Regions from separate parts of the Mesorhizobium sp. M8A.F.Ca.ET.181.01.1.1 genome, predicted to be linked through region 2. Evidence: predicted binding sites of a transcription regulator. Region 2 holds the regulator's gene; each other region holds the start of a gene.
The links. Region 2 encodes PhoB, which activates phosphate uptake and scavenging genes when phosphate is short. Its sites were predicted from a motif close to TGTCATNNANCTGTCAT; they were not measured.

Region 1: EN824_RS09415 (LTA synthase family protein) is a predicted target of PhoB. The motif match lies at 5,542-5,558, and genes of this name have one in related genera.
Region 3: EN824_RS03630 (esterase-like activity of phytase family protein) is a predicted target of PhoB. The motif match lies at 2,884-2,900, and genes of this name have one in related genera.

What each region holds. Positions count from the first base shown of each region.
Region 1 is NZ_SRTV01000002.1:228,278-236,330, reverse strand. It holds gene EN824_RS09445 (YicC/YloC family endoribonuclease) at 1-313, opposite strand, end outside; gene mltG (endolytic transglycosylase MltG) at 469-1,737, opposite strand; gene fabF (beta-ketoacyl-ACP synthase II) at 1,837-3,099, opposite strand; gene EN824_RS09430 (acyl carrier protein) at 3,134-3,370, opposite strand; gene fabG (3-oxoacyl-[acyl-carrier-protein] reductase) at 3,583-4,320, opposite strand; gene fabD (ACP S-malonyltransferase) at 4,378-5,319, opposite strand; gene EN824_RS09415 (LTA synthase family protein) at 5,564-7,525, shown strand; gene EN824_RS09410 (pilus assembly protein) at 7,571-8,053, opposite strand, start outside.
Region 2 is NZ_SRTV01000005.1:476,495-484,547, forward strand. It holds gene EN824_RS20850 (PAS domain-containing protein) at 1-49, shown strand, start outside; gene pstS (phosphate ABC transporter substrate-binding protein PstS) at 581-1,636, shown strand; gene pstC (phosphate ABC transporter permease subunit PstC) at 1,703-2,686, shown strand; gene pstA (phosphate ABC transporter permease PstA) at 2,690-3,541, shown strand; gene pstB (phosphate ABC transporter ATP-binding protein PstB) at 3,538-4,341, shown strand; gene phoU (phosphate signaling complex protein PhoU) at 4,367-5,074, shown strand; gene phoB (phosphate regulon transcriptional regulator PhoB) at 5,093-5,782, shown strand; gene EN824_RS20885 (ROK family protein) at 6,036-7,280, opposite strand; gene xylF (D-xylose ABC transporter substrate-binding protein) at 7,545-8,053, shown strand, end outside.
Region 3 is NZ_SRTV01000001.1:734,701-742,753, forward strand. It holds gene EN824_RS03620 (helix-turn-helix transcriptional regulator) at 1-193, opposite strand, end outside; gene EN824_RS03625 (hypothetical protein) at 471-1,211, shown strand; gene EN824_RS03630 (esterase-like activity of phytase family protein) at 1,302-2,771, opposite strand; gene EN824_RS03635 (FAD-dependent oxidoreductase) at 3,053-5,464, shown strand; gene EN824_RS03640 (trimethylamine methyltransferase family protein) at 5,478-7,031, shown strand; gene EN824_RS03645 (DUF4239 domain-containing protein) at 7,121-7,876, shown strand; gene EN824_RS03650 (hypothetical protein) at 7,932-8,053, shown strand, end outside.

The sequences.
Region 1 (8,053 bases), on a different contig from region 2:
CGGGCGCGACGCCGAACTGCTCCTGCAGCCGCTTGGCCAGGCCGGCAAGATCCTTCAGAAACGCCTCGTTGACGATAGGTTGCGCCTGCGTGCCGGCGGCGCGGCCGATGGTCAGCGTCGCCTGGAAATTGCCGCGGGCGAAACGCTTCTGCAGCGTTTGCCTGACCACAGGTTCCAGCCGCTCGAATCCTTGGGGCAGCCGCAGTCGCACCTCGACGCTCTTGCCATTGACGGATTTGACTTCCCAGGCAATGGAGGTGCCGTCGTGCTCGGCGACGGCCCGCGCGAAACCGGTCATACTCTGCAAATTCATGTCGCCCGCACATCCCTGGCGCCTCACCCTGAAACCGGTTTTCCGGTAGGGCAAGCGCGGCTTAAAATGACTACGCCGCGAACGCGTCGAAATCGGACGCCTGGCGTTCTCTCAAATGTCAGGCCGCCGCCTTCCAGGCAACGCCTTTCTTCACATTACTGGGCCGCGCCCGCATCACCGCCGGCATCGCCATTGTCGCCGCCGCTGGCATCGCTGTCGTCGGCTGGCTTGTCTGCTGCAGGCTTGTCGGCACTGCCGCTGGTACCGGCGGCAGCGGCGGCCTTGGCTGCGTCATCGGCCTGCTTCTTCTGCAGCGCGCGATAGCGGGCGACGTTTTCATTGTGCTCGTCCAGGGTCGCGGCAAAGACGTGGCCGCCCGTGCCGTCGGCGACGAAATAGAGATCGTCGGTCTTCGACGGATTGGCCACGGCTTCGAGGGCCGCGCGGCCGGGATTGGCGATGGGTGTCGGCGGCAAGCCGCTGATCACATAGGTGTTGTAAGGCGTCTGCTTCTGGATGTCGGACTGGTAGATCGGACGGTCCGCCGGCTTGCCCTTGCCGCCAAACAGACCGTAGATGATGGTCGGATCGGACTGCAGGCGCATGCCCTTGGCCAACCGGTTCAGGAAGACGGCGGCCACGCGTGAGCGTTCATCGCCCTTGCCGGTTTCCTTCTCGACGATCGAGGCCAGGGTGACAAAGTCCTCGACGCTGGCCAGGGGCAGATCCGGCGCGCGCCGCTGCCACACCTCATCGACCAGTTTCTTCTGATCGGCGAGCAGCTTGTCGACCATCTGCTGGCGCGTTGCGCCACGCGTGAAGCGCAGCGTGTCGGTGGCAAGACTACCCTCGGGGGGCGTCTTCGACGGCATATCGCCGCTCAGGGCGGGTTCGTCGGCGATGCGCTGCAAAGCCTGCTCGACCGTCAGCCCTTCGGGAATAGTCAGCGAGTACATCACCGACTTGCCACTCTTGAGGAGTTCCATGATGTCGCGCATGGACGCCCTGGGCTTGATCTCGTATTCACCGGCCTTGAGCGCGGAATCGTTGCCGAAGGCACGCACGCCGAGGCGGAACACGCGGGCGTCGCTGATTAGTCCGCGGCGCTCAAGCTGGTCGGCGATATCCTGGACGCCGGTGTTGGGCTTGACGAGGAAGGTGTCGCCATTGGCGGAAGGGCCGGGTTCGGTAAACTCCTGCTTGCCGAAATAGAGGGCCACGCCTGCCGCCAGAACCATCAGCATCACCGAGGAGATGACGAAGTTCATGAACACGACGATCTGGCTGCGCGAAGCGCGCGACCGTTTCGGCGGCGGCGTTCCAGCCTCCGGCCGCAGCGCCTCGCTTGCCGTCTTCGGCACGATCGGCCCGGTATTCGCCGGCCTTTGCCCGAATTCTCCGTTGCCTGACGGATTTGTGTTCATTTCGCCCTACCGTTCGATCTCTCAACGAATCCCCTGCGGCAGAGTAGGGGCGAATATGGCAAAATTGACGGCACGCCAAAGCACCGCCCGGCAGCTCGGTCAGCCATTATAACGCTGGAAGACCAGCGAGGCGTTGGTGCCGCCGAAGCCGAAGGAATTGGACAGTGCCACGTCGATCTGGCGCGGGCGCGGCTTGTTCGGCACCAGGTCGATCGCGGTTTCGCGCTCGGGATTGTCGAGGTTGATGGTCGCCGGTGCGATATTGTCACGGATGGCGAGGATCGAAAAGATCGCTTCGGCGGCACCGGCCGCGCCCAGCAAATGGCCGATCGACGACTTGGTCGACGACATCGAAATCTTGGAAGCCGCATTGCCGACCAGCCGCTCGACAGCGCCGAGTTCGATCGTATCGGCCATGGTCGAGGTGCCGTGCGCATTGATGTAGTCGACATCGGCCGGCGTAAGCTTTGCCCGCTTCAGCGCCGCGGTCATGCAACGGAAAGCTCCGTCGCCATCTTCGGCCGGCGCGGTGATGTGATAGGCGTCGCCGGTCAGACCGTAGCCGGTCACCTCGGCATAGATCTTGGCGCCGCGCGCCTTGGCATGCTCGAGCTCTTCCAGAACCACGACACCGGCCCCCTCGCCCATGACGAAGCCGTCGCGGTCGCGGTCGTAGGGCCGCGAGGCGGTTTGCGGGGTGTCGTTGCGCTCGGTCGAGAGTGCCCGGCAGGCCGCGAAGCCGGCGAGCGAAAGTCGGGTCACCGGCGATTCGGCGCCGCCGGCCAGCATGATGTCGGCATCGCCGAAGATGATCAGCCGGGCGGCGTCGCCAATGGCGTGCGCGCCGGTCGAGCAAGCGGTGACGACAGCGTGGTTGGGGCCTTTCAATCCGTGCCGGATCGAAACCTGGCCCGACACGAGATTGATGATGTTTCCGGGAATGAAGAATGGGCTGATGCGGCGCGGGCCGCGTTCCTTCAGGATGATCGCGTTCTCGGCGATGCCCTCGAGACCGCCGATGCCGGAGCCGATCAGCACACCGGTGGCGCAACGCTCTTCTTCGGTGGAAGGCTGCCAGCCGGAATCCTTCAGCGCTTCATCGGCGGCCGCGATCCCGTACAGGATGAAGTCGCCGATCTTGCGAAGTTCCTTCGGCTCGAGAATGGCTTCGGGATTGAGCGTACCGTTGGAGCCGTCGCCACGCGGAATGACGTGGGCGATCTTGCAGGCAAGATCGTCCACTTCGAACTCGGTGACGCGCTTGGCAGCGCTGCGGCCGGTCAGCAGTTGCTTCCAGCCGTGCTCGAAGCCCATGCCGAACGGCGAAACCAGGCCAAGGCCCGTGACGACGACACGCCTCATCGCAGGTCCTCCCCGGTGACGACTGCGGAAAGCGTCAGGCCGAAGCCTTGTCGATGTACTTCACCGCATCGCCAACGGTCAGAATGGTCTCTGCTGCGTCGTCGGGGATCTCGACGCCGAATTCTTCTTCGAACGCCATGACGAGTTCAACCGTGTCGAGGCTGTCAGCGCCCAGATCATCGATGAAGCTCGCCTGCTCCGTCACTTTGTCGGCATCGACGCCAAGGTGCTCGATGACGATCTTCTTGACGCGCTCTGCGGTGTCACTCATTTGGGGCATCCTCGTCTTTTGTTTGTCTGTCTTCGTTAGCGGGCGGAATGCCGCTAATCAAGCTGAAAGATGGTCCTGCCGGAAACGCAACGGCCACGGACCGGTTTTTGCCCGAACCGCCGGGTTGCGGGCCGCATTACACGAAAAATTGCCGAGGTCCAAGCCGAAATGGTGGGTTTTCACAGCGCGGCGATGTTGCTGCCGGAGCTCGCTCAGATCATCGCCATGCCGCCATTCACGTGGATGGTTTGCCCGGTTACGTAGGCGGCCTCGTTCGAAGCCAGATAAGCAACGGCGGACGCCACTTCGGCACTGGTGCCCATGCGCTTCGTCGGGATCGCCGTCATGATCGCCTCTTTCTGCTTCTCGTTGAGCTTGTCGGTCATCGCCGATTCGATGAAGCCCGGAGCGACGCAGTTGACGGTGATGTTGCGGGTGGCGATTTCCTGCGCCAGCGATTTGGACAAGCCGATCATGCCGGCCTTGGAGGCGCAGTAGTTCGCCTGGCCGGGATTGCCGGTCACGCCGACCACCGATGTGATGTTGATGATGCGGCCATGGCGGCGGCGCATCATCGGGTGGGTCAGTTCACGGGTCAGCCGGAAAACGGCGGTGAGATTGACCTCCAGCACCGTATCCCAGTCGGCGTCCGACATGCGCACGAACAGGCCGTCCTTGGTGATGCCGGCATTGTTGACCAGGATATCGACGCCCTCGAGATCGGCCTCCGCCTTCTGGCCGAGTGTCTTGACCTCGTCACGGTTCGACAGGTTGGCCGGGAACAGCTTGACCCGATCGCCCAGTTCGGAGGCCAGCGTTTCCAGTTTCTCGACGCGCGTGCCGTGCAGGCCGACGATCGCGCCCTGCGCATGCAGCACCCTGGCGATCGCCTCGCCGATGCCCCCCGATGCGCCGGTGACAAGCGCCTTGCGGCCGGTCAATTCGAACATTTTTGTCTCCAGGTTGAGAAGAGGGCGCCCCTTATAGGGATGGTCTCAAATGGCGCTTTATGCAAGCGCCGCAAGTGCCGCCTCGACCTCGGCCGAGGAACCGACGGACGCGGTGGCGATATCGCGGTTGATGCGGCGAGCCAGTCCCGAAAGCACCTTGCCGGCACCGATCTCGTAAAGCGTGGTGATGCCGTTGGCGCCGAACCATTCCACCGTTTCGCGCCAGCGCACGCGACCGGTCACCTGCTCGACCAAGCGCCCGGCGATCTCGTCGGGATCGGTCGACGGCTGCACCGATACGTTGGACACGACGGGAACGACTGGCGCGGTCTTTGCCACGCCGGCAAGCGCCTCGCGCATGACGTTGCCCGCCGGCGCCATCAGCGCCGAATGGAAGGGCGCCGACACCTGCAGCATCAGCGCACGCTTGGCGCCCTTATCGGTGCACAGTTTCGCTGCCAGCTCGACCGCGACCTTTGCACCTGAGATGACCAGCTGGCCGCCGCCATTGTCGTTGGCGATCTGGCAAATCGAGCCCTTAGCGGCCTCGGCGCAGGCATCTTCGACATCGGCCTGCTCCAACCCGATGATCGCCGCCATGGCGCCCTCGCCGGCCGGCACCGCCACCTGCATGGCGTTACCGCGAATGCGCAGCAGACGAGCGGCATCGGCGACGGAAACGAAGCCGGCGGCGGCGAGTGCCGAATATTCGCCCAGCGAATGGCCGGCGACATAGGCGACCTGGTCCTTCAGCGAGAAACCGCGCGCTTCCAGCGCCCTGATCGCCGCCAGCGATACCGCCATCAGGGCCGGCTGCGCGTTGGCCGTCAGCGTCAAGGTCTCTTCGGGACCTTCCCAGATCAGCTTCGACAGGTTTTCGCCGAGCGCATCATCGACTTCCTGGAAGACCCTGCGCGCTTCGGGAAAGGCATCGGCGAGGTCCTTGCCCATGCCGACAGCCTGGCTGCCCTGTCCTGGAAAGGTAAATGCGACGGCCATGCGAGGGCTCCCCAGACTGGTTCTGCTTGCGTGATACTACGAATTTTCCCTGCCTGTGACGCAAGGCAGGCCGCCAAGTCAAGCCACTTCAGCCCATGCCGAGGGCCGTATCCTTGAGCGAGTGCCTGTTCCGAAAGGGCTTTTTGGCGATCACACCTGATGAAAACCGCTCACGAATCGTTTGCTGGCTCTTCTTATTTCCGTCACAGGCGCTAGCTTTGCGTGACAATTATATGACAATCGAATGACGTGGGTTGTCTTTGGGTGGGAAGTTAAAGTGGCAAAGAGTTCGAAACGTGCCGGCAACGCCGCGCCGCAATTCCTGGAAGACGATCCGTCCACCGGCTATCTGCCGGGCCGGAGATGGCCGGTCGTCCGCTACGGGCTGATCAGCCTGGCGATCTCGGCCGTCATGGTGTTCGCCATCGAACTGATCGTGCGCGGTGATGTCGCCGGCACCGTTTCCTTCTTCCTGCAGCCGTTCAAGCCGGGCTGGACCACCATCGTCGTGTTCGCGCTGGTCCTGATCGGCCTCGATGCCGTGCTCGGCCGCAGTCATCAAAGCCTGATGATCGTCGCGCCGCTGACCCTATCGCTGGCCTTTGTCGGCCACCAGAAGTCGCATTATCTCGGCGACCCGCTCTATCCGACGGACTTCCTTTACGCCCGACAGATCTTCGCGCTGTTGCCGCTGCTGGTGCGCGAGCGGCCAATGACCGCGCTCGCCATGGTCGCGGGCATCGTGGTCGGCCTGTCCCTGCTCGTCTACGGCTGGCGTCTTTGGCGCCGCAAGGTTCCAGCCCTCAGCCACAAGGGCCGCCTCGCCCGGCTGACGCTGGCGGTGCCGCTGCTCGCCTTCTTCGTCTCAATCATGGACTACGCCACCTTCTCGTGGACCAGGGACCGGCTGCAGATCATCCCGATCATGTGGGACCAGAAGGAAAACTACGCCTCCAACGGCTTTGCGCTCGCCTTCGCGCTCAACGTGCCGATGGCGCACGTCTCTGCCCCGCCGGGCTATTCCGACAAGGCAATCGCGGCGATCGACAGGCCCGATGTGAGCGCCTCGGTGCCGGCCCAGAAGCCAGACATCATCATCGTCATGAGCGAATCCTTCTGGGATTCGACCAAGCTGCCCGGCGTCACCATCACGCCCGATCCGATCCCCAATGTGCGGTCGCTCCGCTCGGGCTCGATGTTCTCGCCCGAATTCGGCGGCATGACCGCCAATATCGAATTCGAAGCGCTGACCGGGTTCTCGAACGCCTTCCTGCCGGCCGGCAGCATCCCCTACCAGCAATATGTACGCACCCCGACGCCGTCGATGGCGACCTTCCTGAAGAGCGAAGGCTATAGGGCACGCGCCATCCATCCAGGCACCAACTGGTTCTGGAATCGCGGCGCCGTCTATGCCGATTTCGGCTTCAACGACTTCAAATCGGAAGAAACGCTGCCGCCCATGGAAAAGCGCGGACCGCTGGCATCCGACGCCGCGATGACCGACGAGATCATCCGCGAAGCCGACGCCAGCGACGACCCCGTCTTCTTCTTCGCGGTCAGCCTGCAGAACCATGGCCCGTATGAGCCGAACCGTTATTCGAACCCGACCCACTCGGTGCAGGCGCCGATCAGCCAGTGGGCGCGTGACTCGCTGCTCTCCTACGCCGAGGGTTCAGCCGACGCGGACCGCGGCCTCGAGCGGCTGATCGAATGGGCCAAGACGCGCGAGCGGCCAACGATTGTCGCCTTTTTCGGTGACCACCTGCCGCCGCTCGGGCCGGTCTATGTCGAGACCGGCTTCCTGAAGGACAACGTCGCGCCCCGCAAGGAACCGACGCCGGAGGCCGCTCTCGAACATCACGCGACTCCGCTGATCATCTGGTCGAACCGTTCGGGCCCGGTCGAGAATCTGGGGACGGTGAGTCCTGCGTTCCTGCCCTATCATATCCTCACCGCCGCGGGCATCACCCACCCCTACTACACCGGCTTCCTGGGCGAGATGCGGGAGCGCTATCGCGTTGTCGACCGCAACCTGCTGCTCACGCCGGCCGGCGCGGCCACGGCCGACTGGTCGCGTCAGAAAGAGATCGACCCGGCGATCCGCGACTTCCGGCTGATCCAGTACGACATGATGTTCGGCAAGCGCCATGCCGCGCCCGACTTCTTCCCCGAGACGGTCGACAAGGTTGTCGCCCACACGAGTTGAGGTCTGGACCCCCCGGATGTATCGCGCGCTCTCGGCATCGGGCGCTCAATTCGTCAGTTGCAGCTTCGAGAACTTGTTGGCGATCTGCTGAAAAACATTCGGCAGCTTGGCCGGATCGTTGACGGCATAATAATCGCTCGGATCGGAAGCGCAGGCGCTGTAAAGCGTGCGGTTGGCAGCGGTGTCGGACTGCAGCACCATCGTGTAGATCTGCACGCCCTGGTTCTTCAACTGCGTGCAGACGCTCTTCGTCCAGCCGTCGACATTGCGGGCCGCCGTCGTCTGATTGTCCGACCCGAAGCGGCCACCCGCCAGATAGCCGTAGGATGTGTAGTCGGACTTCGTCGATTGCTGGCTGGCGCCGTAGACGACGTTCTCACCGTCGGTGAGCAGGAGTACGATCTTGCTGACGCCAGGCGTCTTGAATGGCGCGCCGCCGGTATAGGGCGCGCCGGGCGAGAGCACCCGCATGCCCCAGGACAGCCCCTCCGAGACGTTGGTGCCGGAGCCGTTCCATTCCGTCATCTG
Region 2 (8,053 bases):
CGAGCGCTGGGTTGGCGCCGGCCGTCAGGTCCACCGCAACGCGGGATAGCACCCCCGTCGCCCGGATTTCAGGATCCGGCGAGGCAAATCAAGGGAATCAGCAGGGGATTTGCCGCTACCCCTGCGTGCAGTGACTATGGTGCGATCGCGCCATATCAAAGGCTGCCTCCAGCCGGAACAATAGCAAAATCGAATTCCGCTCTTCTCGGTTACGGGCGGGAGCAGCGACCGCCTGCAAGAAACAGCGTCACCTACCCCAACGGACCTGTTTTTGGCGATGGCCCGGCCATGACACGCTCTGGCTGCGAGCAACGCGCTCCCGTCCGGATTTTATTCACGTGGGAAAGCTCGGTCGAATCCTGGGTGATTCCAGCCGCCGGACGGCTCAAGCCCCTGATTCCGGCGGTAAACCCGGACCGGGCCGCGAGCGCCGGGCATCAGCGCCTTTCCCGGTGCGGGCGACGCGTTACCGGGCTGACACGAAACTGTCATGCGACTGTTATAATCGAAGGCTATTGGCCTCAGCGGGCGCCGGAGGAAATGGCGCCGAGAGACCATCTTCCGAACAGGAGCAGGCCACATGAGACATTTCATCCGCTCGGCGGCCGTTGCGATTGCAATGGCTGCGGCGTCCACCCTCACCCTTTCCGCAGCAATGGCAGCTGACCTTTCCGGCGCCGGCTCGACCTTCATCTATCCGGTGTTCGCCAAATGGGCCGACACCTACAAGAAGGACACCGGCATCGGCCTCAACTATCAGTCGATCGGCTCGGGCGGCGGCATCAAGCAGGTCATCGCCAAGACCGTGACCTTCGGCGCCACCGACAAGCCGATGTCCGACGCCGATCTGGAAAAGAACGGCCTCGTGCAGTTCCCGATGGTGATGGGCGGCATCGTGCCGATCGTCAACCTCACGGGCATCAAGCCGGGCGAACTCGTCCTCGACGGCAAGACGCTGGCCCAGATCTATCTCGGCGCCATCACCACCTGGGATGACGCCGCGATCAAGGCGCTGAACCCCTCGCTCACCCTGCCGTCGACCGCGATCGCCGTCGTGCATCGTTCGGACGGCTCGGGCACCACCTTCAACTTCACCGACTACCTCGTGAAGCTCTCGCCCGACTGGAAGGACAAGGTTGGTTCGGACACGGCTGTCGAATGGCCGACCGGCGTCGGCGCCAAGGGCAGCGAAGGCGTTGCCAACACCGTCAAGCAGACCGACGGCGGCATCGGCTACGTCGAATATGCCTATGCCAAGCAGAACAAGCTGTCCTACTCCAAGATGCTGAATGCAGCCGGCAAGGTCGTCGAGCCGTCGCTCGAGTCCTTCGGCGCCGCCGCTTCGAATGCCGACTTCAAGACTGCCAAGAACTTCAACGTCATCATCACCAACGAGCCCGGCGACGCCACCTGGCCGATCGCCGCCTCGACCTGGGTGCTGATCCACAAGGCTCCGGACGATGCCGCCGCCACCGGCGAAGCGCTGAAGTTCTTTGCCTGGGCCTATAAGGACGGCAAGGAAACCGCCAAGGCGCTCGACTACGTGTCGATCCCCGACAGCGTCGTCGACCTGATCAAGGCTTCGTGGAAGGCCGACATCCAGGCCGGCGGCAAGCCGGTCTACGCTGGCGAGTAACATCACCCGAAGGAGCGCCGCTTTGCGCGGCGCTCCTTTTTCTCAACACAAAGAGTCGAGCTTGACATGAGTGCTGTCCAGGAAGCCTTGCCAGCCATCAAGGGCTCGCGCGATGCGATCGTCAGACGTTTCGCGCTGACGGACACGATCTTCCATGCGGCGACCCGTGCCGCCGCGATCCTGGTTCTGGTCCTGCTTGGCGGCGTCGCCATCTCGTTGTTTGCCGGTTCCTGGCAAGCGCTCTCGACCTTCGGCTTCTCCTTTCTGACCACGGAAAGCTGGAACCCGGTGACCGAGAAATTCGGTGCGCTGGCGCCCATCTACGGCACCATCATCACATCCGCCATCGCCATCCTGATTGCCGTGCCGCTCGGCATTGGCATCGCGATCTTTCTCACCGAACTTTGCCCGCGCGCATTGCGGCGCCCGATTGGCATGGCGGTCGAACTGCTCGCCGGCATCCCCTCGATCATCTACGGCATCTGGGGCCTGTTCGTGCTGGCACCGTTCCTGCAGACGACGGTGCAACCCTTTATCATCTGGCTGTTCCATGGTGTTCCCGGGCTCAACAATCTGTTTGCCGGCCCGCCCTATGGTATCGGCCTGCTCACCTCGGCGATGATCCTCGCCATCATGATCCTGCCTTTCATCACCTCGATCACCAAGGACGTGTTCGACACGGTGCCGTCGGTGCTGAAAGAGTCGGCCTACGGCATCGGTTGCACGACCTGGGAAGTGACGCGGCGCGTGGTCATTCCCTATACCCGGATCGGTATCATGGGCGGCGTCATGCTCGCCCTTGGCCGTGCGCTCGGCGAAACGATGGCCGTCACTTTCGTCATCGGCAACGCGCACCGCATCTCGACTTCGCTGTTCGCGCCCGCCACGACGATCTCGGCGACCATCGCCAACGAATTCACCGAAGCCGTTGGCGATCTCTACACCTCCTCGCTGGTGGCGCTCGGCCTGATCCTGTTCGTCATCACCTTCCTCATCCTTGCCATCGCACGCTACATGCTGATGCGCATCGACGCCCGTACGGGAGCCTGACCGATGTCCACAGCCGCATCGCTTCACCAAAGCCGCAAGCGCAGGAATGGCGTGATGATGACGCTGTGCGTCGTCGCCGCCGGCATTGGCCTCGCCTGGCTGGCGCTTATCCTCGGCGCGCTGCTCTACAAGGGCCTGTCCGGCGTCTCGCTGGCCGTGTTCACCGAAATGACGCCTCCGCCCGGCGACGCCGGCGGCCTGCTCAATGCCATCTACGGCAGCGTGGTGATGACGATCATCGCCGTGATCGTCGGCACGCCGATCGGCGTGCTCGCCGGTACCTACATGGCCGAATACGGCCGCTTCTCCAAGCTCACCACCATCGTGCGCTTCATCAACGATATCCTGTTGTCGGCGCCATCGATCATCATCGGCCTGTTCGTCTACGAGCTGATGGTGCGGCCGATGGGACATTTCTCCGCCATTGCCGGCGCCGTTGCGCTGGCCATCCTGGTCATTCCGGTCGTGGTGCGCACCACCGAGGACATGCTCAACCTGGTGCCGAACGCGCTGCGTGAAGCCGGCACCGCGATCGGCGCGCCGCGCTGGGTGGTCATCAAATCTGTCGCTTACCGCGCCGCGCTCTCCGGCATCGTCACCGGCATATTGCTCGCCATCGCCCGCATCTCCGGCGAGACGGCGCCGCTGCTCTTCACCGCGCTCAACAACCAGTTCTGGTCGAGCAATCTCAACGCGCCGATGGCCAGCCTGCCTGTCACCATCTTCCAGTTCGCTCTCAGCCCCTATGAGGAATGGCAGCAACTGGCATGGACCGGCGCACTCATAATCACCCTGACGGTTCTCGGCCTGAGCATTTTCGCCCGCAGCCTTACCGGACGCAGAGAGGACAGATGAAACCGATGTTGTCCACCGAGTTGAACACGCCCGAAGTGGCCGTGGATAAGGCCAAGATCGAGGTCAAGAACCTCAACTTCTACTACGGCCAGTCGAAGGCGTTGAAGGATATCAGCCTGTCGCTGCCCGAGCGCAGCGTCACCGCCTTCATCGGCCCGTCGGGCTGCGGGAAGTCGACGCTGCTGCGCGTCTTCAACCGCATCTACGAGCTCTACCCGAAGCAGAGCGCCGACGGCCAGGTGCTGCTCGACGGCCAGAACATCCTCGACCGCTCGCAGGATCTCAATCTCCTGCGCACCAAGATCGGCATGGTGTTCCAGAAGCCGACGCCGTTCCCGATGTCGATCTACGAGAACATCGCTTTCGGCGTCCGTCTCTACGAGAAGATCAGCAAGTCCGAGATGGACGGCCGTGTCGAACAGGCGCTGAAGCGCGCGGCATTGTGGACCGAGGTCAAGGACAAGCTCAACGCTAGCGGCCTCAGCCTGTCGGGCGGCCAGCAGCAGCGTCTTTGCATCGCCCGCACCGTGGCGGTGAAGCCGGAAGTCATCCTGCTCGACGAACCAGCCTCGGCGCTCGACCCGCTGTCGACCGCCAAGATCGAGGAACTGATCGACGAGCTGCAGGCCGACTACACGATCGTCATCGTCACCCACAACATGCAGCAGGCGGCGCGCGTGTCGCGCCAGACGGCGTTCATGTATCTGGGCGAACTGGTCGAATTCGACAAGACCGAGAAGATCTTCACGTCGCCTCGTGAGAAGCGCACGCAGGACTACATCACCGGCCGCTTCGGCTGATATCACGCATACGAGGACGAGGATCATGGCCGAACACACAGTCGCAGCCTTCGATGAGGATCTCGGACAGATCAGCAGGCTGATCAGCGACATGGGCGATCTCGCCGGCACGATGGTCGGCGGCGCCACCAAGGCTCTGCTGAATTCCGACAACGCGCTGGCACAGCGCGTCGTCTCCGACGACGCCATCATGGATGCGCGCCAGCGCGAACTCGACGACCGCGCCATCACCCTGATCGCCAAGCGCCAGCCGATGGCCGACGATCTGCGTCATGTCGTCGGCTCGATCCGCATGGCGGGCGACCTCGAGCGCATCGGCGACCTTGCCAAGAACATCGCCAAGCGTGTCGGTTCCGTCGGCCTCACCGCGACGCCGCGCGACCTGTCGCACTCGATCGACTCCATGGCGCAGCTGGTGCTGATCCAGGTGCAGGGCGTGGTCGAGGAATATGCGGCCGGCGATGCCGCCGCCCTCGCCAAGCTCAGGAATGACGACGAACGCATCGACGTCAAATACACCTCGGTGTTCCGCGAACTGCTGACCTACATGATGGAGGATCCGCGCAACATCACGGCTTGCACGCATCTCTTGTTCTGCGCCAAGAATCTCGAGCGCATCGGCGACCATGTGACCAACATCGCCGAGAATGCGTATTATGTGCTGACCGGAACGCAACTGCCCGCCAATCGTCCGAAGCAGGACGAGACGGCGATGTCGGCGCCGGCGGCTTGACGATAGGATGATCTGCCAATGATCGCGCCACGCATCATGGTGGTGGAGGACGAGGAGCCGCTCGGCGTGCTCCTCCGCTACAATCTGGAATCGGAAGGCTACCAGGTCGAGGTGGTGACGCGCGGCGACGAAGCCGAGATCCGCCTCCAGGAGAATGTGCCCGACCTCCTGGTGCTCGACTGGATGGTGCCGGCTGTTTCCGGCATCGAACTCTGTCGGCGCCTGCGAATGCGGCCCGAGACCGAGAGGTTGCCGATCATCATGCTCACGGCGCGCGGTGAGGAGAGCGACCGCGTGCGTGGCCTTTCGACCGGCGCCGACGACTATCTGGTCAAGCCGTTCTCGACGCCGGAATTCATGGCCCGGGTCAAGGCGCTGCTGCGTCGCGCCAAGCCGGAAGTGCTGTCCAGCGTGCTCAAGGTCGGCGACATCGTGCTCGACCGTGAATCGCACCGGGTCTATCGCAAGAAGAGCGAAATCCGGCTCGGACCGACCGAGTTCCGGCTGCTCGAATTCATGATGCGCCATCCCGGCCGGGTGTTCTCGCGCAGCCAGTTGCTCGACAATGTCTGGGGCGAGACGATCTATATCGACGAGCGCACGGTGGACGTACATGTCGGCCGGCTGCGCAAAGCGGTCAACAATGGCCGCATGCCCGACGTCATCCGCACCATCCGCGGCGCGGGCTACGCGATCAGGGAAGACTAGGTCGAGGGCGGCTACGCCCCTGACTTCGTCATCCAGGAGCGAAGCGACGCGGCGCAGACCCGAGGATCCATGCCGGGACCTCGACGCGTCGCCGCAGTGCAGAATTCTGCGCCGTTGCACTCTACGATCGAGGTCACGGCATGGATCCCAGGGTCTCCGCGACGCCGCTTCGCGGCTGCTCCGCCCAGGGATGACGACCTTGAGGGCGCTCGGCCAACCTCCAGCATTGGTGGTGATTCACCGGAGCGTTCGCTCAGGCCACGCTCTTCCCAGCACTGCCTCTCGCCTGCACGCCCGGCGCGAAAATCTCCTGGTCGACGAAGGTCAAGGCGCGCATGGCGCAGCCTTCGCGAATGAGCGGCAGTTCGTTCGGCTCGGTGTCGAAGGAAATCGATTCCGAATGCTGGCCGCCGGCGGTCTGGGCGATGGCCTCGCGCAAGGCCGGCTCGATCAGATCGAAGGCGGCGGCACTGACACCGACCATGGCGACCGGCGCCGGGTCGATCAGCGCGAACAGGCTGCCCAGCCCATAGCCCAGCGCCTCGCCCGCCTTGCGATAGGCTTCGCGCTCCGGTCCGTCTTTCTCCCTTGCCGTCGCGGCGAGTGTCCGCATCTGCGCGTCGCTGACATCGGCGACCGGTTCGGCGTCCTCGCCAAGCTGCCTGGCATTACGCCAGATGGCATAGTTGCCGGCATAGGCCTCGACGCAGCCGCGCCGCCCGCAACGGCAGAGCGCGCCGCCCGGGCGATGGATCATGTGGCCGAATTCGCCGCCCGATGAATGGGTGCCGGTGAACAGTTCGCCCTTGAGCACCAGGCCCATGCCGATGCCGTGCGAGAGCAGGATGGCGATGAAGTCGTCGCGGTAGCGTTGAGGGTCGCGCCAGCGCAACGCCACCGCCATCATGTTGCAGTCGTTCTCCATGGTGGCGGGGATGCCGAATTCGGCTTCGAGTATGTCGGCGAAGGCAATGTCCGTCTGCGGCGTGATCGGCGACCACAGCATGGCACGCGCCTTGGTGTCGGTGATGCCCTGGATCGCCAGCGCGATGCGGGCAACACTGCGGATATCGAGATCGGGGTCCTCGATGCGGCGGCGCACTATTGCCGTGCATTCGCCGATCAGCGCCTCGCGCGACATGGTCAGCGTGTCCAGCCGGCGCTGCTCCTCGGCGACCACCTGGCCGGCATAATCGATGACGGCGACGGATAGGAAATTCAGCGACAGCACCACGGTCATCACAGCCGCGGCCTCGGGGTTGAGGCCGAGGCCAACCTGCGGCCGGCCGCGTTTGAGCGAGCCGGCCTCGTTCGGCTTGCCTTCGGTCAGGATACCTTCGCCGATCAGGTCGGCGGATATCGCCGATATGGTCGAGTGGCTGAGGCCAGTGGTGGCGGCGATCTCGGTGCGCGAGGGCTGACCATCCCGGCGCACGGCTGCAATCACCATTGCGCGGTTGCGCCGGCGCAGATCGTCGTGGCGGATTCCCACCGACATGCTTTCCCTCCCGGTTGCCGCGGTTCTTGATCCCCCTCGAATACCTCCGGCAACAGGGTCAAACACTGGCAGAAGCGGCCGGTGCTGTCATTTATTTATTGCGAGGCTCGAAAAAAAATTTCTGGCACCTCAAAATCCATCAGAATCGATGTTGACAGTGTTCTGGCGATGGACCAGTGTTTTTTCGAGGCTCGAAAAAATAGAGCCTTTGTGCCGGCCTTCGGGCCAGTTTGGTCGCGCCATACGCGGCGCAGGGAGGATATCATGAAGAGATTCACAGCCGCCATCCTGGCGGGTGTCGCCATGTCGCTGACACTGGTGTCGGTCGCGCAGGCGAAGGACAAGGTCATCGGCGTTTCCTGGTCCAACTTCCAGGAAGAGCGCTGGAAGACCGACGAGGCCGCCATGAAGAAGGCGATCGAGGCCGCGGGCGACAAGTACATTTCCGCCGATGCGCAGTCCAATCCCGGCAAGCAGCTGACCGATGTCGAGAGCCTGATTTCGCAGGGCGCCAATTCGCTGATCATCCTGGCGCAGGATGCCTCGGCCATCGGTCCGGCGGTGCAGAAAGCGCTCGACGAGGGCATTCCGGTCGTCGGCTATGACCGCCTGATCGAAAACAAGGACGTCTTCTACCTGACCTTCGACAACAAGGAAGTCGGCCGCATGCAGGCCCGCGAAGTGTTCAAGGTGAAGCCTGAAGGCAACTACGTCTTCATCAAGGGCTCGGGTGCCGACCCGAATGCCGACTTCCTGTTCTCGGGCTCGATGGA
Region 3 (8,053 bases), on a different contig from region 2:
TGACGATAATGTTGGCGACAAGCACGCCCAGTGCAGCAGCCAAGCTCGACAGAGTCTCCATCTGCAGCCGTGTTCCTTGCTCCGCACGCTGGACGGTACGTCTGTCGACCCGGCTCATAGCGGCCAGCTTGTCCTGGGTCATGCCGGCCGCTTCCCGCAGTTCCCTGATTTTGGCGCCGTTCGACATCGTCATTTGCTTTTCCATGTCGCTACTATCTCATTCATCGAGCGACAGTGCTACGTCATGGTAGCGACAGGGGTGCCCATTAAGGAAGTCGCTTTGCGACAATGACGCTACGGAGCAGGATTAGGGTGCGACTTATGAGGGACTTAATGAGGGTCGCTTTGCGCCGCATTCCGATCAACCTGTAATGGGTGCCTCCGGTTGGCTGGCTACCACAACTCAAGCTATGAGTGGGCAAGGCAGGACACGGCTACGTCGGCGACACGGGACGGGAAGGGGAGTAGCCATGCCTATACGCAAAGTTTGGCGCGATTGGTTTGGCGAATTTTTAAGAAGCATCGATTCGTTGGAGCTCGACAAGGTTGACTTGTATGACGCTGAGTGCGCTGAGAGAAAGTCTGCAGCACTAACACTCTTGGCTCGGCTGCTTTCCGAAACACAATCTGCATTAGTTCTGGTTGATGCTGGTAGAGATCTTGCATTTCGATCGACCTGCCGCTCGGCGATCGAATGCTCGTTGCATCTGTTTCTGGCTGAGACGGAGGATGGATACATCGACCTCTTGCGATCCGACGACGAGGTCAGTCGGCGATCACGTGCCAAGAAATTTATGGCGAACGGCGCCGGAAAGCTTGCAAAAGAAGCGGAAAAGCATTTGCAAGAGTTCTTGAGGAGAAGTGCTGGGGCAAAGGGAAGGTTCCAAATTTCCGACATACAGACACCTTTTCCCAGGCAGACCCATGTCTACCGGGAAATCTCCGCTGACGCGGCGCATGTGACCTGGACGTCGCTCGTTCGACATCTCCATGAAATTCGGCCTGGTTGGATTGAGCTGAAGATCGAACCGTCGATCGCCGAAAGCGAACTTGAGGAAGCGGCCTCGATCCTGGCGTTCTCTTTGCTGTCAGGAATGAAGTCTCTTCTGAACCTTGTTCCAGCGTTGGAAGATAAATTCGATCTAGAGACGATTTTCGAGGGCTACAAGAAAATATACCTGAGTGGAAAACCAAAACTCGCGCAAAAGTAGGTGGTCCGCTTTACCGTCTCCGGGAGCGGGCCTTTTGGTTGATGGTGCCATCCAGGCGGACGCGCTGGGCGCGTCCGCCTTTGAATGCGATTACTTCCTGGCGAGGCCGGGCAGCGTCACTTGATAGACCAGGAACATGGTGTCGACATCGGCGCCGTCATCGGCCTTGTAGGGGGCGCCGACCTGGAAGCCGTCCTGGGCGAGGAAGTCATTGTCGTTGCCGACGAACAGGAAATAGTCGTCGGGCAGCTTCGGATCGAGGACGCTGGCGACCGACATCGCTTCCCACTTTTCCGAGAGCTCATTGTGGTCCTTCGCCCCACCATTGTGCAGGCCGAAGCGGCCAAGCTCAGCGGCGTCGTTGATGTCGATGAACGGTGTCAGCTTGGCCGGCGTCACCGACGGGTCGAGCACGCCCTTGGGCGCGACCGGCTTGTCGGCGGCATCGAAAGGCCCGCCGGCGATGTCGGTCGCGCCGGACAGGTCGACGATGTTGATCTGGCGGTAGAGTGACGCGTCACCCTTCTTCAGGCCCTGGCCGTTGCCGCTGTCGCGCGCCAGCATCAGGAAGGACGTGTCCGAAAGCGCCACGATCTCGCTCTGCGCGGCGACCTTGGTCTTGCCCTTGGCATCCTTGAACACCGGCAGCGGCACGACATATTCATGCGCGAGCTTCAGATGGGCGAGGTCGGAGGCATCATAGACCAGCGCCCGGGTGTTCTGCCGTGTCGAGGGTGAATCGCCGCCATCCTGCCTCGGAGCCGACTGCAGCACGGCGATCAGGAACTTGCCGTCCGGCGTCATCGCCATGCCCTCGAGGCCCTGGTTGTTCTGGCGTCCGGTTTCGGGATCCTTCGGATCGGGGTCGGCGGCGCCCGGGCCGGGATTGTCGGAGGAGAAGTTCGGCGCGCCCTTGCGCATCGGCACGAGGGCCGCAGGCGGCTGGGTCGCCGACATCAGGCGGCCTTGCGCGGAGAACCTGTAGATGTTGGGGCCGTACTCGTCGGAGATGAACATCGAACCGTCGGGCAGCCGCACGATGGCCTCATTGTCGAGAGCGAGCTTGCCGTTGGTGGCGACGGGCAGCATCGGCATGTCGCCGGCGGCCGGGCGCACATCCGACAGCGGATCGAGCCCGGTGGCATCGGCGCCCTTGTCGTCGGTGAGAAGCATGGTGTCGGCAAGCGTCGCCTTGACGCCCTTCTGCTCCTGGCCGGCGGCGGGAGCAGCGCCTGGCGCGACAGGCGTGAACTCGATGCCGATGGTCTTGAGACGCGGCCGGTAGTCGGTGGTGCCGGCGACATTGTAGCCACGGTCGGGCAGGAGCCAGAGCGATCCCTTGTAGGTGCCCGCATCATGCGTCCAGCCGGATGTGTCGATCGCCATGCCGGAGCCCGAGCCGAAGGTCTCGCCGAACTTGTCGCGCTGGTCGGCCGGGATGCGGCCGACGCCGACCAGGCCCTTGTTGACGTAGGCCACGCCGTCGGCAAGCGCCGGGGTGAGGGCGGTGAACAAGGCCAACGCGACGCCGAGCGAGGCGGTTCGGTGCAGGTGTTTCATGGACAATCCTCTTTGTGACGAAGCATGCCGGAGCGGCCGAAGGACAAACGGAAAGAGGTGCCGCATCGATGATGCCGTGCATGCCTCCCCGAAAGCGATCTAAGGCGTCAACATGATGCTTGCGTGACAGTGCGCGACGCCGACCAGCGGCGATCTCCAAGTGCCGATGAAAACGCTGGACGGCATGAGATTGTTGACCGTCCATCTGCAGTATTCAGCGTACTAGACACTTATGTACAGCGCGTATATGGTGCTGCCTCTGACAGACCGGGAGGGAAGCCTTGAAGTCGCACTACCGCGCAGTTGTCATCGGGGGTGGCGTGGTGGGCGCCTCGGTGCTCTACCACCTGACGCGGTTCGGCTGGAGCGATGTGGCGCTGATCGAGCGCGCCGAACTGACCGCCGGCTCGACCTGGCACGCGGCGGCCGGGTTCCATGCGCTCAACGCCGATCCCAATGTCGCGGCGTTGCAGGACTACACCATCAACCTCTACCGCGAGATCGAGGCCGAATCCGGCTGGGATATCGGGCTGCACATGACCGGCGGCGTCAACATCGCCAGTGATCCGGCGCGCTGGGAGTGGCTGAAATCGGCGTGGGCGGTGTTCCAATCGGTTGGCATTGAGACCGCCCGGCTGGTTACGCCCGACGAGATCAAGGCGATCTGCCCGATCGTCGACGTCACCGGCGTGCTCGGCGGCCTGCACGATTCCAACGAAGGTCATCTCGATCCCTACGGCACGACGCATGCCTATGCGGGTGCTGCCAAGAAGCGTGGCGCCGATGTCATCCTGCGTAACCGCGTGGTCGAGCTGAAGGCGCGCACCGACGGCCAGTGGGACATCGTCACCGAGCAGGGCACCATCGTTGCCGGGCATGTCGTCAACGCCGGCGGGTTATGGGCAAAGCAGCTCGGCCGCATGGCCGGCGTCGACCTGCCGGTGACGCCAATGGAGCATCATTATTTCGTCACCGAGGACATTCCGGAGATCGCGGCGCTGGACAGCGAAATCGGCCTCGCGGTCGATCTCGACGGCTTTTCCTACCTGCGCCAGGAGCGCAAGGGCGTGCTGCTCGGCGTTTACGAGCAGAACCCGAAGCACTGGAACATGGACGGCGCGCCGTGGGACTATGGCATCGAGCTGATCCCGGAAGACATCGACCGCATCAGCCCGGAACTCGCCAAGGCGCATGAACGCTTTCCCTGCCTGGCGACGGCCGGCATTCGCAAATGGGTCAACGGCGCCTTCACCTTCACCCCCGATGGCAATCCGATCGTCGGTCCGGTGCGCGGCCTGAAAAATTACTGGGTCGCCTGCGGCGTCATGGCCGGCTTCAGCCAGGGCGGCGGCGTCGGCAAGTCGCTGGCCGAATGGATGATTTATGGCGAGCCGCGGGCCGACATCTTCGGCATGGACATCGCCCGCTATGGCGCCTTCGCCGCCAACCGCGAATATCTCAGGCAGACGACGCGCCAGTTCTATTCACGCCGCTTCGTCATGACCTTTCCCAATGAGCGATTGCCGGCGGGCCGGCCACTGAAACGCCCCGGCGCCTATGACGGGATGGCTGCTGCCGGCTGCGAATGGACGGCCTCCTGGGGGCTGGAAATCCCGGCCTATTTCGCGCCGATGGGTTTTCGCGAGAACACGACGCTCAAGCGCTCCAACGCCTTCGACATCGTCGGCGACGAAGCGCTGCAGGTGCGCCGTGCCGCCGGCCTCATCGATATCTCGGCCTATTCGCGCTACGCGATTTCAGGGCCGGGCGCCGAGGCGTGGCTCGACCGGCTGCTCGCCTGCCGGCTGCCGAAAGCCGGCCAGGCGCGGCTGGCGCCGATGCTCGGGCCGGACGGGCGGTTGAAGGGCGATCTCACCGTCATCAACTGGGGCGGCGGCGACTATTGGCTGATGGGCTCCTACTATCTCCGGGAATTTCACCTGCGCTGGTTCGAGAGCCACGCGGGAGCAGGCGTCACGGTCACCGACATTTCGGATGTGATGAGCGGATTCCTGCTGACCGGACCGAATGCGCGCAAGATCCTGGAACGCACGACGCATCAGGACGTGTCGGGCAAGGCGCTGCCGTTCATGGCCTGCGGCGCGTTCGATGTCGGCATGGTGCACACGCGGGTTGCCCGTCTCTCCATCGCCGGCGAACTCGGCTTCGAGATCAGCTGCCCCATGACCATGCACGCCACATTGCGCGAAACGCTGCTTGCCGCCGGCGAGGACCTCGGCCTGGCCGAGATCGGCTATTACGCGCTCAACGCGCTGCGGCTGGAGAAGAGCTTCGGCATCTGGTCGCGCGAATTCACGCAGGGCTACACGCCCGGCCAGACCGGGCTCGATCGTTTCATCGCCTTCGACAAGGGCGATTTCGTCGGCCGCGACGCGGCGCTGAAGGAACGAGACGCCGGCGCCGCGCAGCGGATCGTGACGCTGGAGATCGACGCCGTCGATGCCGATGCCAGCGGCTTCGAGCCGGTCTGGCATGGCGGCCGGCGCGTCGGCTTCGTCACCTCCGGCGGATTTGGCTACACGATCGGCAAGAGCGTCGCGCTGGCGTTGGTGGACGACGATTTCGCCGGGGAGGGGACGGCGCTTTCGGTACACATTGTCGGCGTCGAACGGCCTGCGCGCGTCATCTCTGCCTCGCCCTATGATCCCCAGGGCAAGGCGATGCGGCAATGAGGAGGAACTTCCGATGATCGATGAGGCGGCACGAGACAGCAGGCGCGAACGCCGGCGCGGACGCACCGGCGAGGCGGGCAGCGAATCCAGCCGCAGGCCCAATTACCGGTCGCTGAAGAACCCGTTCCTGCCGCAGCCGATCTTTTCCGACGACCAGGTGGCGTCGATCCACGACACGGCGCTGCGGGTGCTGGAAGAGCTCGGCATCAAGGTGCTGCTGCCGCAGGCGCGCGAAGTGCTCGCCCGCGCCGGCGCGCTGGTCGATCTGGACACCGACATGGTGCGCATCGGCCGCGACATGGTGATGGCAGCCTTGGCCTCGGCGCCGCGATCGATCCACGCCAATGCAGGCGCGCGTGCTCGCGATCTGTCGCTCGAACTGGGTTCGATGACATTCCTGGCGGGCTCCGGCGCGCCCAACGTCACCGATCTCGACCGCGGCCGGCGACCCGGAACGCTGGTCGCCTTCGAGGAACTCATCAAGCTGGTGCAGCATTTCGATGTCCTGCACATGCTGGGGCCGTGCATCGAGCCGCAGGACATCGACAATCGTTTTCGCCACTATGCCGTCAATCGGGCGCAGCTGACCCTGTCGGACAAATTCCCGTTCGTGTTCGCGCGCGGCACGCCGCAGGTCGATGACAGTTTCGAGATGATCAGGCTGGCCCGCGGGCTGTCCGAAGACGAGTTCCGCTCGGGCGCGCATTGCTACACCGTCATCAACACCAACTCGCCGCGCCAGCTCGACATCCCGATGGCGCAAGGCATCATCGATTTCGCCAAGGCGGGGCAGGTGCTGATCATCACGCCGTTCTGCCTGGCCGGTGCGATGGCGCCGATCACGGTGGCCGGCGCCCTGACGCTGCAGCATGCCGAAGCGCTGGCCGGGCTGACGCTGGCGCAGATCGTGCGGCCGGGCGCGCCGGTGGTCTACGGTTCCTTCTCCTCCAATGTCGACATGAAATCGGGCGCGCCGGCCTTCGGCACGCCGGAGCACGTCAAGGCCACACTGGGCGCGGGCCAACTGGCGCGCTTCACCGGTCTGCCATGGCGCTCGGGCGGCGGCAGCGCGGCCAACATTTCGGACGCGCAGGCGGCGCACGAGACGCAGTTCGCGCTTTGGGGCTCGGTGCTGTCGGGCGCCACCGTCTGCATCCATGCCGCCGGCTGGCTGGAAGGGGGCTTGAGTGTTTCCCTGGAAAAGCTGGTTACCGATATCGAGGCGCTGCAGACGGTCGCCGAACTCTGCGCCGTGACGCCCGGCGACGACGACGCGATTGGCTTCGAGGCGATCGCCGAAGTGCAGCCGGGCGGCCACTTTTTCTCGGCTGGCCATACGATGGCGCGCTACCGCACCGCCTTCTACGAACCACTGGTGGCCGACTGGTCGAATTTCGGCAACTGGACGCAAAGCGGCTCGAAGACCGCCACCGAACGCGCCACCGGCATCTGGAAGCGCATCCTGGCCGATTTCGAGCCGCCCGCTTCGGCCGCCGCCACGTCAGGCGTGCTCGACGCGTTCATCGCCCGGCGCACCGAAGAAGGTGGAGCGGCACCGGTTTCCTGAAGGCCGGCAAACGCGCACCAAGAGGTCTGAAGCTGGCTCAATTCCAGCAGCCATTGGCAATCCGCGCGTCTCGTGCAGAAATGAGCGGCATGCGCGAAACTTTGATCGCAACGGTGATCTTCCTGTGCCTGGCGGGGGCAGCTTTCGCCGCCATGGCCGTGTGGCCCAGGATGCCGGTCAGGCATCGCGACGACGATACGAATGCCGTGGTCCGGCTCGCAGCCAACCTGTTCGGGGTGATGACCTCGCTGATGCTTGGGCTGATGATCAACTCGGCCAAGAACACCTTCGAATCGATCGATCACAATGTGCATGCCTATGCCACGGAACTGATCCTGCTCGACAGGACCTTGCGCCAGTACGGACCGCAAACCGAAACGGTGCGCCAGCCGCTGGTCGCCTATGTGCAGGGGGTGGTGGCCGATGCCATGCAGGGCGACGAGACGCCTGCCGCCGGCAATGAGCTGTCCGAACATCTGTTGACGGAGATCGGCACGCGGCTGAGCGCGCTGCCGCCGGCCGACGCGGCGCGCGCCTCCGTCTTGCAGGACGCCCGTCAGCGCCTGCAGAAAGTGCTGGAATTGCGCTGGGTGCTGATCGAGCAGTCGGAGGGCACGATCCCCTGGCCGCTGATCGTCATGCTGGTTACGTGGCTGGCGCTGATCTTCGCCAGTTTCGGGTTCAGGGCGCCGAGGAATGCGATCACTGCCGCGACCTTCATGGTCTCGGCCGCGCTGATTGCCGGGGCGATCTACCTGATCCTGGACATGGATGTGGCGTTCTCCGGCCCGATCCAGATTTCGTCGGCGCCGCTGGAGCGGGCCTTGGCGGAATTGCAGCGATGATGCGGAACCGGCGGCATTCCCCAGACATTCATGGGGATGGCCAATGGAGGACGACATGGGTTTCGACCAGTATCACGAACCGCCTGAAGAACTGTCGCAGCAAGTGCGCACCTTCGCCCGCATGATCGCCTCGCTGATCGAGGAGGCGGAAGCGATCGGCTGGTACGAACAGCGCAT